Regions from separate parts of the Flammeovirga sp. SubArs3 genome, predicted to be linked through region 3. Evidence: riboswitches for the same ligand, from Rfam matches in the RefSeq annotation. Region 3 holds a riboswitch; each other region holds the start of a gene.
The links. Region 3 has a riboswitch for S-adenosylmethionine ahead of QL232_RS14790 (hypothetical protein). Riboswitches for the same ligand answer to the same signal wherever they lie in the genome.

Region 1 (5,439 bases), on a different contig from region 3:
AGCAGCTGCACCATACTTTTTAATGAGTGTTGATTTTTGAATAAAGTCTTCCTCTCCTTCTTTAAGTGAAATCGAGTTAACAATACCTTTACCTTGCAAAGTCTTTAAGCCTGCTTCAATAATCTCCCATTTAGATGAGTCGACCATGATTGGAAGCTTAGCGATATCCGGTTCAGAAGCAATAAGGTTTAAGAAACGTGTCATACACTCCTTAGAATCTAACATTCCTTCGTCCATATTGACGTCGATCACTTGAGCACCACCTTCCACTTGGTGTCTTACTACTTCAATCGCTTCCTCAAACTCTCCGTTTTCAATTAATCGACGGAATTTTGCTGAACCGGTTACGTTGGCTCTTTCACCTACATTGACGAAGATACTATCTGGCTTGATCGTTACAGGTTCTAAACCACTAAGTCTTTGATAAGGTTCTTTTGTAGTAACCTCTCTTACTTTTGCTTGACTAAATGTTTTAGCGATACCAGCAATATGATCTGGAGTAGTACCACAACATCCACCTACGATATTAACTAATCCATCAAAAGATTTTAAGATATCACTCATTTCTTCTGATGTCTGATCATATTCGCCAAATTCGTTGGGTAGGCCAGCGTTAGGATATGCAGAAACATTTACGTCTGCTACCCTAGATAACTCTTGAATATATGGACGAAGTAAATCTGCACCTAATGCACAGTTTAAACCTACACTAAATAAATCGGCATGTCTAATAGAGTTCCAGAATGCCTCTACTACCTGTCCTGAAAGTGTTCTACCAGAAGCATCAGTAATAGTACCAGATACCATCAATGGCAGACGTTTTCCTTTATATTGGTTAGGAAATTCCTCTTCTCTACCTTTTGGGGCAGCGGGAGTAACATTTCCATTTTCTACATCAGTAAAATATTTGTCTGCAGCAAACAGTGCAGCTTTACAGTTTAAGGTATCAAAAACGGTTTCGATAAGAATCGTATCTACACCACCTTCTGCTAAGCCTTGAACTTGTAAATAATAAGCCTCCACAAGATCATCAAATGTAACGGCTCTATAACCAGGATCATTTACATCTGGCGAAATTGAAGCAGTACGGTTGGTAGGACCAATGGCTCCAGCTACAAAACGAGGTTTGTGAGGTTCCTTCTCAGTAAATTCTAATGCAGCTTCTTTTGCCAACTTCGCAGACGCATAGTTTAACTCGTAAACTTCGCTTTCCATTTCATAGTCGGCCATTGCGATTGTAGTACCACTAAATGTATTAGTTTCTACGATATCACAACCTGCTTCAAAATACTGTTTATGAATATCTCTGATAATATTCGGCTGAGTAATAGATAACATATCATTATTACCTTTAACGTCACATGGGTGATCTTTGTAACGCTCGCCTCTGTAATCATCCTCACCTAATTTGTGTCTTTGGATCATAGTACCCATGGCACCGTCCAAAATCAACACTCGTTCTTTTGCTAACTCCTGGAGTTTTTCTGACATCTTAATATTTTGAAAGTTACGTTTCACATACTCAACTATTTTATAAAATAGGAGAGTTAAAACGTGCTTAAAGTTTCTCTGAGACCCTCATTCTAGATCGAATGCTTCTACTCATCTTTCTCGGACACTTCCGAAGCGGGAATTGGCACCTATCGCTGGGAACAACGGTTGCCATGACATCTACGAGCCCGTTCTCTCTGTCATTCTTGATAAGCACGCCGCAAGATAATGACAAAATGAAGAAAAGCCCACAGATTTTGCATGAAAAGGTCCGATTTATTGAAAAATCAGTAATTTTTTTTGATTTTTTTGACAGATGATAAATGATAGAAATATGCAATTTTTAAACGTATTCAGTACATTTTAAATATTTTATCTACCGATTGCGCAACAGGTTTCTAAATAATTTAATTCGTATATTTTATTTCGTTATCATATTAATGCAACCGGTTTAGTTGGTGATTGATTCAGGTGTTGCGCTACAAAACGTTTGTGCTTCCATAAAAAGTGCAATAAAAACGCTTTATCTCAAGAATTAGCACTGCATTTAACATTTGTTTTTAATTCAGATTAGCTTTAGAATTGTGATAGACAAACTATAGCCAACACATGAGCGCTCTTGATGAAAATGAAATAAACAATCTATTTAATGCTATACTCTTTTGTCTAACTATTTTTTGAACATGAGATGATCACAACAATTCATGTCTGTCCTATAAACTACAATTTTAACTAATGAAAAGATTATTACAACTCTTCAGTCTGTTGGCGATTCTGTCGTTAGCAACACTGACTTCTACGTATGCTCAAGAACGAAACCTGACGGGTATTATCTATGATGAAACGAATTCCCCAATGCCTGGAGTAAACGTTATTGTAACAGGAACTACAACCGGAACTACAACCAATTTTGAAGGAAAATTCTCACTAAATGTCCCTGAAAGTGCAGAAACATTAACGTTTAGTTATATTGGTTATTTTGACCAATCAATCGCTATTGGAAACACTTCCAACTTCAGTATTTCAATGAAAGTAGATGCTGAACAACTTGAAGAAGTGGTGGTAGTTGGATACGGCCAAATGGAAAAGAAAGATGTTACAGGTGCAATGTCATCTGTGAAATCTGAAGATTTTAACCAAGGTGTACTTACATCACCAGATCAATTGATCCAAGGTAAAATTGCTGGTGTTCAGATGACGCCTTCTTCTGGTGAACCAGGTGCAGGTGTAAACATCAGAGTTAGAGGTGGTACATCACTTACTGCATCCAATGAGCCTTTGTATGTTATTGATGGCTTCCCTATTGATAATACTGCCTCAGACCCAGGTACAGCAGGAGTATACTCTGCATCGGCTTCAAAAAACCCTTTAGCATCTATCAACCCTGCGGATATTGAATCTTTTGATATCCTAAAGGATGCATCTGCAACAGCAATTTATGGTGCCAGAGGTGCAAATGGTGTTATTATTATTACAACAAAGAAGGGTAAAGAAGGACAAGCCAAAGTCAATTACGATGCATATGTAGGTATCTCAAACATCGCAAAAAAGCTAGATGTACTTACTGCATCAGAATACAGAGCAGCCACACAAGCTGAAGGCTCAACTCCTTTAGATTTAGATGCTAATACAGATTGGCAAGAAGTAATGACAAGACAAGCTATCACTCAAAATCACAATTTAGGGGTTTCTGGTGGTACGGCAAATACTCAGTATAGATTCTCAGTAAACTATCTTAACCAAGATGGTATCATGATTAACTCTGGTATGGAAAGAATTGGAGGTAGAATGAACATCACACAAAAGCTATCTAAGAAAGTAACATTAGGTGCTAATATGATGGGTTCATTTACAAAGAACAACAACTTGCCTTATGGTGTGGGTGGTGCTCTTGATGGAGGTGTTATCAACAACATGATCCGTATGTCTCCATTATTACCTCAAGACTATTCGTCACCTAACTTACTAGAGAAAAACCCATACATCATGGCGAATTCTGTACGTGATTTCACAAATACACAAAGAGTTTTAGGTAACGCTTACGTTGAGGCTGAATTTGTTGAAGGATTAACAGGTAAGATAAATATCGGTGGAGATATTACTTCTGCAAAACGTAACGCTTACCTTCCAGGTAGTATTGAGTGGGTTGGTGAAGGAAATGGTTCTGCTGATGTTAGAAACAATTTCTTACACAACGTACTATTAGAAGGTACTTTAAACTATACAAAGACTTTTGGTGATGTAAAATTAAATGCCTTAGCTGGTTATACTTTCCAAGAGTTTGGTAGAGAGTACAATGGAGCAAATGCTACTGGTTTCCAAATTGACGATATCGCTGAGTATAACTTAAATGCAGCAAGTGGTGATAATATCTTGGTGGATTCATACAAAGAGTCAAGCAAATTAATCTCATGGATTGGTAGAGCTAACTTAAGTTTTAAAGATAAATACGTATTCACAGGTACAATGCGTGTCGATGGTTCATCTCGATTTGGTGATAATAACAAATGGGGTGTTTTCCCATCAGTTTCTGGTGCTTGGAGAATTTCTGAAGAGTTATTCTTATCTGGAAGTGATGTATTAAGCGATTTAAAACTACGCGCTGGATGGGGTATCACAGGTTCTCAAGAAATTGGTAACTACCGTTCTCTTCCAACTTTATCTGGAGATAAAAGCTATGGAGCTGTGGGGATTGGTGCTGGTGTAACGTATGACAATTATGCTAACCCTGACCTTAAATGGGAAGAAACTTCTCAGTTGAATATTGGTTTAGATTTTGAATTCTTCAATGGTATTTTATTCGGTACTATTGATGCTTATCAAAAACATACAAAAGACCTTTTATTAGAGTTACAAGCTCCTCAACCTGCTCCTGTTGATGTTTACCTTCAGAATGTTGGCGAATTGAAAAACCAAGGTATCGAGATTTCATTAAATACGGTCAACTTCTCAAAAGATAACTTTACATGGCAAACTGGTGTGGTAGCGGCTTTCAATAAAAATGAAGTTGAAAACATCGGTGATTATGAAGAAATCTTTACTGGTGCTGTTGGTGGTCGTGGTCAAGTAGGTCAGTTTGCACAGGTGATTAAACCAGGTCTTCCATACGGTACTTTCTATGGTCCTCGTTTTGAAGGTTTAGATGAAAGTGGAAATGCTATTGAATCGGAAGAAAGCTATGTACTAGGACAAGCTTTACCAAAGTGGACATTAGGTATCAATAACTCAATGACTTTTGGAAGCTTTGACCTTAACTTCTTCTTTAACGGATCGTTTGGTCATCAAGTCTTTAACAATACTGCACTTGAGTTCTCTTCTACAAATGACCTATACGGCGATCAAAGTACTTATAACGTAATGAAATCTGCTGCTGAAGAAGATATCAGAGCGACAAAATACAACTCGAAATTTATCGAAGATGCATCTTTCTTAAGACTATCAAACATGACATTGGGTTACACATTTAATATGTCTAATGTAAAATCAGTGAGCCGTCTTAGATTATATGTTTCGGGACAAAATTTATTTGTGATCACTAACTACTCTGGTTACGATCCTGAGGTGAATGCACCTGCAGGTGGTAGCCAAGTGCCTCCTATTGGTATTGATTATAACAACTACCCTGCTGCTAGAACATTTATGGGTGGTGTATCAGTAGAATTCTAATCAATAAAACTTTCACAAATAACTTCAAAAAGAAATCATCATGATAAAAAATAAATGGATTAAAATCTTTGCTGCTGCAACATTAATCGGTGCCTCAGCATGTACAAACTTAGAAGAGAAACTATATAGTTCTGTTACAGATGAATATTTCCAAGACCCAGAAAATTTACCTGCAGCTGTTGCCCCTGTATATGCTTCATTAAGAAGTTTCTATCACCATGAAAATTACTGGGGTTTCAACCAAGTTGCTTCAGATGAAACACTAGTTCCATCGAGAGGTGG
Region 2 (5,439 bases), on a different contig from region 3:
CCCTTGCAATCAATTCGGCCATGTGGAAGGGCTTTGTGATGTAATCATCAGCGCCTAATTCAAGACCTGTTACTTTATCGTCTACACTATCCCTTGCCGTAACGATTAATACTCCTGCATTGGCATCTACTTCTTTTATTAACCTGACTACATCCAAACCATTACCGTCAGGTAAGCCTAAGTCGACCACTAAGATATCATAGGCGTAAACACCTATTTTTTCTCTAGCATCAGTTAAAGTAGAGACATGTTCTACACCGATACTCTGATCTTTTAGGTTGGCTAATATATCTTCAGCTAATAAATGATTGTCTTCGATCAATAACAGTTTCATAATCACTAATATCAATAAAGAGTAGCCATATTACTTTTTGCAAGTTATGGCTACTCAATGCATATTTTTATTCAGGAGAGGATGTCTCTAGAAGTCATCCATTCCACCTCCACCACCTGAAGGTCCTCTTCTCGATGGCTTAAAGTTATTCAATCTATAAGTGAATGTCATAGTAAAATACTGAGCATATCTAAAATCTTCAGTATAATTATTAAAACCGACACCCTCTGAAGTACTTTTTCTTACTGCAGTACCCAATACATCGTTCATTGAAGCTGTTATGGTCAACTTCTTTTTCATCATATTGTGCTTTAAAGCAGCAGTCATCATATAGTACCCTTCATTTTCTCCTTGAGCAGTTACAGTAGGTCCAGTATATCTACTGTTGATTTGCAATTGAGTTTGTTTTGTTAATCTGAATGTGTTGTTAAAACGGCTACTCCAGTTTAAGCTTTGGCGATCAAAGCTCTGCCCTTCTAATTCACCTTCTACTCTGTAATCATATAAGTTGCCCATTAAATCAATGGTCCACCATTTTACAGGGTTATAGTTTAATGAAAGTTCAAAACCTAAAGCGTAATCAGTTCCTACGTTTTCATAAGTATGTAAAATAACACCTTCAGACCAAACACTCTGAACTCTTTCAATTTTGTTTTGTGTCATTCTATAGTAAGCATCAAAAGATAAAGTAGCTTTTTCTCCTAATCCTTTTAAATAACCAAAATCAAATGAATCTATGTTTTCTGGTAATAAAGCTGGGTTACCTCTACGTACGTTAAAGGCATCTTGCCAAGTAACGAAAGGCTCTAAGTAATATCCTCTTGGTCTTTCAATTCTTCGAGAATAACTCAACATCAATTGGTCTTCTTTCGGCAATCCATAAGATAGGTGAATCGTTGGGAAAACATTCCACTGATCAACAGGATAGTCCTCTTCAGTTCCTTCAAGGTTGATGTTTCGGCCTGTATACTCCGCTCGCAATCCACCCTGATAACCAAAGTTACCTACCTTACCGGCATACATACCGTAAAGCGAGTGGATTGTTTGCGTGTAGTTGGTAGTAAAGCTATAGTCTGGTGCAAAGACATAGTCACCAGTCGACACATCATAATTATATACCTCGTTAATATCTTGTGATTTGTTCCATCTTGTTTGCCATCCTGCTTCAAACTTGTCTGTTTTTCCGATAGGCAACGTATAATCTATTTTAGCTCTTAATCTTCCTCCAGGGCCAATTTCTGTAGACCTCTGGCCTGAAGTTGGGTTTTCTGCAATCACTCCGCTTGCATCTTTTGGATACAACTCATTGATTGAGCTCTCGGTCATATCTCTACCGCCATAATCTACCATAGCATCTAAAGTATGTCCTTTTTTATCTTTGAATTTATGTTGATAAGCTAAGTTTGCACTGTAGTATAAACCACCTCTTTGCCAATATTCACTAGAAATATATTCCGTCTCGTTAATCGGTTGGTCACTCCCTCCAATTTGTTGGTATTCATAGAAATTCGCATCCATCCCACCATACATTTTAAAATCACCAACTCTACCAGATAGTTTAATGAAATCATTATCCGAAATAGAATATTCAGCACCCGCTTGAATACCCATTACTTCGAAAGTACGTTCTCTTTCTCCATCAGAAATCACATAAGAAGTGGTATCATTTGTAGTAGTTCTACGTTCAGATTTATAGCTACCTGGACCTGGTCTCTTATTGTAATTAGCTCCGATATAGTAGTTCCATTTTTTCTTTCTGAAGTTTAGTAAGAAGTCTCCACCAATTCTTCCATACCTACCCACATTAAAGTTGGCTACACCATTTACACCTTCTAACTTATTTTTCTTTGTGATGATGTTGATAATACCAGCAGTACCATCGGGATCATACTTTGCAGAAGGGTTTGTAATCAACTCTATATTTTCAATTGTACTAGCAGGAATTTGTTGTAATGCTTCAGAAGCATCTAATACTGAAGGTCTACCATCAATTAAAACAGTAAATCCAGAACTGCCTCTTAAACTCACATTGCCATCACCATCTACAGTTACAGAAGGAATATTTTCTAAGATATCTACTGCTGTTCCTGACATTGCGGCAAACTGAGTTCCTACATTAACTACTTTCTTATCGATATCATAAGTCACAGAATTTTGAGTACCAACTACTTCAACAGCGTCTAAAACTTCAGCATCTGTAGACAACTCTACTTCTCCTAAGTTTGCTTTATAATTGGGTTTACCTATTTCAACACCATCAATAATATTCTTCTGAAAACCGATAAAAGAGATTTCAACAGTAAACATTCCTTCAGGAATATTTTTCACAACAAACATACCTTCAAGGTTCGTTACTGTTCCTCCAATAAGTGTATGTGATGCTTGATCAAAAATACTTACAGTAGCATATTCTACAGGTACATTACTACCTGCTTCTTTTACCTTACCTAGAATAATACCTTTTTTAATTGGGTCGTTGGCATATGCTGCTGAAACAATAATGAAAGTTATAAATGCGATTAATGTGGAAGTTTTTCTGAACATGAATTGAGTCGAATTTAAATGATATCACAAAAGTAGGTTTCAAATCTGTAGCAAATCTGAAGAAAACTGTAGTTTTATTTTTTTTGAAAAAAATTCGATTTATTCCACTCTTTGTGAGTATATTAGATTACAGTGTTCATAAAATTTGAAAAAAAATAAAGCATGAAATCTATTGATCTTTAAACCAATTATCTATATTTGCATCGCATTACTTATCAAGAAAGGCAGAGGGATTGGGCCCAATGAAGTCTTGGCAACCTGCGCTCCTCAAAGCAAGGTGCTAACTCCCAACTCGAAGGTGTTCGAGAAAAGATGAGTTTATCTCCAGAAAAATTTCATTAAGTACTGTCAATCAGTACAATGTCTAAAATTGATAAGTACTTGGGTTAACATTTAATCTTAGACTGATTGGCTTTTAGGAATATTTATCTCAACTGTTGTATTATTATTTTATCAACAGTATTTACTAGCTGCTTTGAATTACAGGAGCAGCTTCAGATTATGGGAGACGGAAAAGGAAACTATTCTTTTACGTTTGATTTTTCACAAAGTAAAGAGTTGCTAAATATTGTTTCTGCTTATAAAAATGCAGAGGGCAATAGCATTTTCCAACCCAGTCAATTTAAGAAACCTTTGATGCTCATTGCAGAAGAACTTGATAACGTTCCCGGTGTGTATGATAGTAGATCAGTGATCGATACTACACATTGGAAATTAGGAATTAGGTTCGCCTTTGTTGACATCCATGCCTTAAATAGTGCACTATCAAAATTGGACAGAGCCAAAAAAAATGAGGACACTTTTTTGAAAATGAAAAAAAGAAAGGCCGAATGGATACGAAATGTCGATTGGAAAACGCTTATTACAGAACATATGCCATCATCTTCGGATGCCAATACGATTATGACTCAGCATATCGACTCTGCAAATTATAGTTTTCACTGGATGTTAAACCGAGAAATTAAAACAGTTAAATCATACGAAATAGAGCGTTTAGGCTCAACCGAACTCATATATAAAGGCAAAATCCCAAATAGTGATAATGTAGACTTCATTACACAATGGGATGTTAAATTCAAGTAGATTCTAAGAACAGAATATAAAATATGACGTATTTATTCACATCCGAGTCCGTTTCAGAAGGACATCCTGATAAAATCGCTGATCAAATTTCAGACGCGATTCTAGATGCTATGTTAAAGCAAGACCCTGCCTCTCGCGTGGCTTGTGAAACTATGGTAACTACTGGATTAGCTGTAATCGCAGGTGAAGTTACTACAAAAGCATACGTTGAAATCCCTGACGTTGTAAGGGAAACAATTGATAAAATCGGATATAACAAAGAAGATTACTACTTCGCAGCACACTCTTGTGGTGTACAAGTAGCTCTACATAGTCAATCTCCAGACATCGCTCAAGGTGTAAATGTTGGAGAAGGTGTCGACAAAGAACAAGGTGCCGGTGACCAAGGTATGATGTTCGGTTATGCGACAACTGAAACTGAAGACTATATGCCAATGGCTTTGGCTTTCTCTCATGGCTTAGTGAAAAGATTAGCTGAAATCCGTAAGCATGAACCAGAATTAATCGGTTACTTAAGACCTGACGCTAAGGCTCAAGTTACCATCGAATATAATGAAGACAATACTCCTTTAAGAGTTCATACTATTGTTGTTTCAACACAACACGATGAGTTCCCTGGAATTTCTGACGATGACGCATTAGCACAAATCGCAGAAGATGTGAAGAAGCATGTTATCCCTACAGTTATCCCTGCAGAGTTGATTGATGCGAATACAATTTTCCACATCAACCCAACAGGTAAGTTTGTTATTGGTGGTCCTCACGGTGATGCTGGATTAACTGGTCGTAAAATCATTGTAGATACTTACGGTGGTAAAGGTGCTCACGGTGGTGGTGCTTTTTCTGGTAAAGATCCTTCGAAAGTAGATAGATCTGCTGCTTATGCATCAAGACATATCGCTAAAAACTTAGTAGCTGCAGGTATCGCAGATGAAGCATTAGTACAAGTTGCCTATGCAATTGGTGTTTCTCACCCGGTATCATTGAATGTAACGACTTATGGTACTGCTAAAGTTGATTTAACTGATGCTGAAATCTCTAAGAAAATCGAAGAAATCTTCGATATGAGACCTAAAGCTATTGTTGACCGCTTAGGATTAACTAACCCTATTTTTGCTCCAACAGCTGCTTACGGTCATATGGGACAAAAGCCTTATAAAAAAGAAGTTGAAGTTGAAGTGAAAGATATTGTAGAAAGCAATGGTCAAAAAGTAACGACAACAAAACTTGAAAATAAAGAAGTAGAATTCTTTACATGGGAAAAATTAGACTATGTAGATAAGATTAAATCTGCATTTGGTATCTAATATTTTTATGTAAAAAGTATTTTTTCTGAATCCTTGTTGGTAATTTCAAATCAACAAGGATTTTTTTATTATGCGTACTTTACAAATACTATTCATATTAATTTTTAGTTTTCAATCTCTTTTCTGTTGGGCACAAAATATTACCGATAACCATTCAGAGTTTAAACAAGA
Region 3 (5,439 bases):
TGTTTGGAATATGAGTGCTGCTATCCTAGCAGCTTTATCTGCTGGATGTAGTTCCGATTCAATTCAAAAAGCATTACCATCATTCATTGGAGAACCTCATCGTTTGCAAGAAGTGGCTGTAGTAAACAAAGTTACTTTTGTGAATGACTCTAAGGCCACCAATGTTGAAGCAGCATTTTTTGCCTTACAAAGTTTTGACAAGCCAATTATATGGATTGCTGGCGGTACAGATAAAGGTAATGATTACTCCATGCTTCAAGATACAGTTCAGCACAGGGTAAAATCATTGATCTGCTTAGGAACTGACAATAGTAAATTAATTGAAGCATTTAAAGAGCATAAACCAATTGCTGAAACTACTGATGTTAATAAAGCAGTAGAATTAGCTATGGAAATGGCAGATGAAGATGATGTAATATTATTATCACCTGCTTGTGCCAGTTTTGATTTATTTAAAAATTACATGGATAGAGGCGAACAGTTTATGAATGCTGTTCATCAATTATAAAAATATTGACCTATAAGAACAGATGGAGAAACTGTTAAGTAAATTAGAAGGAGACCGAGTAATATGGGCAGTGATGATTTCATTATCCATGTTCTCTATATTAGTTGTCTATAGTGCAACTGGTTCTTTGGCATACATGCAGGCCAATGGAGATAATGAACACTACCTATTAAGACATTCCACTTTAGTATTTATTGGGATGATTGGTGCCTACGTATGCCACAAGGTAGATTATATTTTCTATTCTAGATTATCAAGATATGCCTTACTTCTTTCTATTCCACTTCTACTTTTCACATGGTTCTTTGGTTCTGAGATAAACAGTGCATCGCGTTGGATCAGTATTCCATTTATCAACTTTACTTTCCAACCCTCTGATTTAGCTCGATTGGCCTTAATTACCAATATGGCATCCATGCTATGGAAAAGGCAACGAGATATTGGAGAGTTCAATAAAGCCATAGTACCTCTACTAGTATGGACAGGTATTATCTGTGGATTGATCGGTGTTTCAGATATTTCAACTGCATCGTTATTGTTTCTAACGATCATGCTTCAATTATTTATTGGACGTGTTCCTGTTAAGTATTTAGTGATGCTAGTAGGTATCGGCATTCTGGCAGGAGCTTTTGTTTATCAATTTGGTCAAAGAGGTGGTACTGCTGTTAGTCGTCTTACCTCATTTATGAGTGAAACAGAAGTACCTTATCAAGCTGAGCAATCTTATATAGCTATATCAACAGGCGGATTATGGGGTAAAGGTGTTGGAGATAGTACGCAAAGAAACTTTCTACCTCATTCCTATTCTGATTTTGTTTTTGCAATTGTAGTAGAAGAATACGGATTGATTGGGGCTATAGTCATCATTGGATTATATCTTACTCTACTTTATCGGGGAATGATTATCGTTGCCAATAGTCAAAAAGCATTCGGGGGTTTATTAGCGTCGGGGCTCACCTTTAGCTTAATACTTCAATCTTTTGTTCATATGGGCGTAGTCGTTGGATTATTACCATTAACAGGTCTTCCATTACCTTTAATTAGTATGGGTGGTACTTCCTTATTATTTACAGGTATGACCATCGGAATTATTCTTTCAGTAAGTAAATCGACTCAAGAAGAATCGGAAGAAGTTCGTTTCAAAAGGGCAGAAAGATCGAAAAAAAGAATGGGACAAGATGGAACAAACAGACCTAAAAACGTACGATTGAATTCATAATATAAAAGAATCATACATATTATTTTCCTTGTCTTAATATTTAGACAAGAACACAAAAGTCACTCTAATCTAAGGGTGACTTTCTTTATTTATTACAAATCATTCAACTGTCTATAAGAATAATACCATACTTAAAAAGTACATGAAATGAGAAGTCATAATTATTTGGTCTAAAATAATCACAAAAGCAACGAAACCTCACTTCTCTTTTTTTTACCTCATCAACTTTTGACAAGACATTGATGTTTGTTTAATTGAATTCCTGTTAGACCTAATTTTAAAATTCTATTCAATCTATGACTTACAGCACTACTATTCAGGATCAGTATAAGAAGATGCTACATACTATTTCTCAGCAGATCAGAAGCAATTCTGTTGGCGAATTAGAGATCTTACACAAAAGTATACATCAACTCTGTAAGCTATCCGGGAGTAGTTATGGCTTCATAGGTTTAGTAGAAGACCAACATTACTTAACGAACTATAAACAACTTATAGAATGTAACCAAAATCATGGCCGTATCCCTATGATGGGGAACGGTCCATTATCAACGCCATCAAAGGCACATCGTTATTTGAAATTATCGTATCATAGAAGAGTACCATTTTTCAGTTTCGATCAAGAACGTTTTAATAGTGGAATGTCTTGGTTTTCTTATATACTGATCCCTATCTATGACAACTCCAGACAAGTTGGATTAATTGGTTTATGTGATAGAAAAAGTGGTTATGATAAGAACTTTATATTAGAAATTTCTCCTATATGCAGAGAACTAAGAAAGATCATACTACAGAATTTCTATAAAACAGATATTTCTAGAGCACAACCTGTATACAGTTATTCTGTACATACTGAATCTCCAGCTTTTGATATAATGCTCACTATAGATGATTTTTACAATACTAAATTGAGTAATATCGTCTGGACCCAATACTTTGGCTCTAATAAAGCATTGATCACTGATTTAATTGTAAAAGAGGATCACGCTTCTTTTTATGATTTAATCCAAAAAGCAAGAACTACAGGATTATCTCAGAATACAACATTAAGATTTAAGCGTAAGAATAAAACCTTGTATTTTAAAACAAGGATTCTTTTTCTGAGAAAGTCCCATCAAATACAAATTATTGCACAAGATATATCCGACCGATTCTCACAGTCAACAGACAGTAAGGTTCGAAAGGACTATCTTCGGCCTATTAGACTTTTGTTTTAAAAACCCAATAAAATATTAGATACTATAGTGTGACTACTTAAAAATATTTCTTTACCTAAAAATACCTATTCAGTCTTATTGGATAGGTATTCTTCTATTTTAGAGAGAAGTGAATTACCATAAAACTTAGGAGAAGAATGGTCTTGTTTATTTCTTAATCCTAATAGTTTTTCAGCTTGTAACATCGTTAAGCTCCTTAACTTTACTTCTTCAGAGGATGATACAAAACCTCCTTTTAAGATGGCATAGCATTCTTGTAAATTCAATTCAAAAGGTTCTTTTTGCATGTTAGTTTACACATTTAAGTGGTATTAAATTGCAAGCTACATCAAGATATTGGGAGGATTCTGCTTTTATTTTGTCTTAGAATCAGACCACATCGATTTTGCCACCGTGGCTTGCTTTGCTCGGTTGGCACCATTTAAGGTTCTTGATGTTTTCAGTACAATTTTAGTAAACAGATTTATTCCGAGCAATTAATTTCAATTCATTAACACTACTGTCTTACCTATTAAAATGATTACGCTCACCTTCATCATCATATTTCGGCATTTTTTTGTAAATTGATTACAAACCTAAATAACATGCAATCGATTAAATTCTGTAGTTACTCTTTAATACTTTTCCTTTTTCTTACAAGTTGTGAATCAGACAAAGAGGCGATCAAGAATGAAGCATACCCTCTTGAACTCCCTTCACATTTTGGAAAACAATATACATTACCAGATCACAACCCTACAACTACTGTTGGTGTTGAATTGGGACGTATGTTATTTTACGACACCCAATTATCAAGAGATCAGTCTACTTCATGTGCTACTTGTCATCAACAAAAATTGGCATTTACAGATGGAAAAGCATTAGCCGAAGGAATTCACGGTAGAGTGGGTACTTTTAGTAGTATGTCTATCCAAAATGCCCCTTGGCAAGCTAAATTCTTTTGGGATGGAAGAGCAAACTCTTTAGAGCAACAAGCCTTAGAACCTATTGAAAATCCTTTGGAAATGGATATGACACTAACAGAAGTGATTGAGCGGTTAACTTCTGACGATAGATATCCTGAACTATTTAAGATTGTATTTGGTAGTGAAGAAATTACAGAAGAAAGAATTGGTATGTCAATCGCTCAATTCGAAAGAACATTAATCTCAAGTAATTCAAAATATGATCAATACCTAAAAGGTAGCTATACCCCTACTGAAGAAGAATTATTGGGTATACAGTTATTCTTCACACACCCAGAACCATCACAGAACTTAAGAGGTGGTAACTGTGGCGACTGCCACCTAAATATTCTAACTTCTGGAGATGGTAAAGGATTTCGTGGTTTCCACAATAATGGTTTAGATAATGATGAACAACTAAAAGATGGATTAATGACGGTAAGTGGGTCTATCTATGACAAGGGCAAATTTAAAGCTCCAACATTAAGAAATATTGCTGTAACAGCTCCATATATGCATGATGGAAGGTTTTCGACTCTTGAAGAGGTTATTGAACATTACGATGAACATATCGTGATGAGTGCCACACTAGACCCTTTGATCAGAGAAGCAAGCAATGAACCTATTTTTCCAGGAGACCCAATAGTATTGCATTTAACAGCAAAAGAAAAGAAAGCTATATTAAGCTTCTTGAAAATGTTAACCGATGAAACCTTCCTTAATGACCCCAAGTTTTCTAACCCATTTACGGATGAATAAATAACTTATGGTTCTACTACTTCAGATAGTCTTTTTAATAATCGTTTACAAGTAAAGGCTACCTCAATAATTTTATGCAAATTTGTTTACCTTTTGTTAAAAAAGGATCGGATTATCATTCAAAAAGATTCAAATATATATTATGAGTTTAGATAAAGAACTTGAAAAAAGAAGTAGAAATACCTGTGAATTATGTGGTGCCACTGAAAATTTATCTCCTTATTTAGTTGAACCAAAGTCATCTAAAGATACATCAGACCACGCTTACTTATGTAGTAATTGTCAAACTCAGATTGATAATGCTGATCAGATGGATGTGAACCATTGGAGATGTCTTAACGATAGTATGTGGAATGAAAATCATGCTGTACAAGTTCTTGCATGGAGAATGCTAACCAGATTAAGAAGTGAAGGTTGGCCTCAAGATCTTTTAGATATGCTTTATTTAGACGAAGATACTCAAGCATGGGCAGAAGCCACAGGTGAAGGTATTTCTGATGAAGATAAAGTGATCCACAAAGATGCCAACGGTGCTACATTGGAAAATGGAGATTCAGTTGTTCTTATTAAGGATCTAAATGTAAAAGGTGCTAACTTTACAGCAAAGAGAGGTACAGCTGTTCGCAATATCTCATTAGTTCATGACAACCCCGAACATATTGAAGGTAAGGTAAACGGTCAGCAGATTGTGATACTTACAAAATATGTAAAGAAATAAATTGGGAATTAATTATCAACATTCTCATAATCTTGAAGCCTTGTTGGATATTTCCTTCAAGGCTTTTTCTTTCT

Region 1: it holds a riboswitch for S-adenosylmethionine, as region 3 does, so the genes downstream of both, metH (methionine synthase) here and QL232_RS14790 (hypothetical protein) in region 3, are expected to answer to the same signal.
Region 2: it holds a riboswitch for S-adenosylmethionine, as region 3 does, so the genes downstream of both, QL232_RS07240 (hypothetical protein) here and QL232_RS14790 (hypothetical protein) in region 3, are expected to answer to the same signal.

What each region holds. Positions count from the first base shown of each region.
Region 1 is NZ_CANDOA010000001.1:42,485-47,923, forward strand. It holds gene metH (methionine synthase) at 1-1,491, opposite strand, end outside; SAM riboswitch class I at 1,600-1,707, opposite strand; gene QL232_RS00195 (TonB-dependent receptor) at 2,227-5,157, shown strand; gene QL232_RS00200 (RagB/SusD family nutrient uptake outer membrane protein) at 5,198-5,439, shown strand, end outside.
Region 2 is NZ_CANDOA010000002.1:658,465-663,903, reverse strand. It holds gene QL232_RS07250 (response regulator transcription factor) at 1-334, opposite strand, end outside; gene QL232_RS07245 (TonB-dependent receptor) at 422-2,878, opposite strand; SAM riboswitch class I at 3,088-3,197, shown strand; gene QL232_RS07240 (hypothetical protein) at 3,380-3,961, shown strand; gene metK (methionine adenosyltransferase) at 3,985-5,268, shown strand; gene QL232_RS07230 (patatin-like phospholipase family protein) at 5,339-5,439, shown strand, end outside.
Region 3 is NZ_CANDOA010000004.1:604,081-609,519, reverse strand. It holds gene murD (UDP-N-acetylmuramoyl-L-alanine--D-glutamate ligase) at 1-508, shown strand, start outside; gene QL232_RS14800 (FtsW/RodA/SpoVE family cell cycle protein) at 531-1,727, shown strand; gene QL232_RS14795 (hypothetical protein) at 2,024-2,944, shown strand; gene QL232_RS14790 (hypothetical protein) at 3,010-3,231, opposite strand; SAM-I-IV-variant riboswitch at 3,289-3,386, opposite strand; gene QL232_RS14785 (cytochrome c peroxidase) at 3,529-4,647, shown strand; gene QL232_RS14780 (alkylphosphonate utilization protein) at 4,790-5,365, shown strand.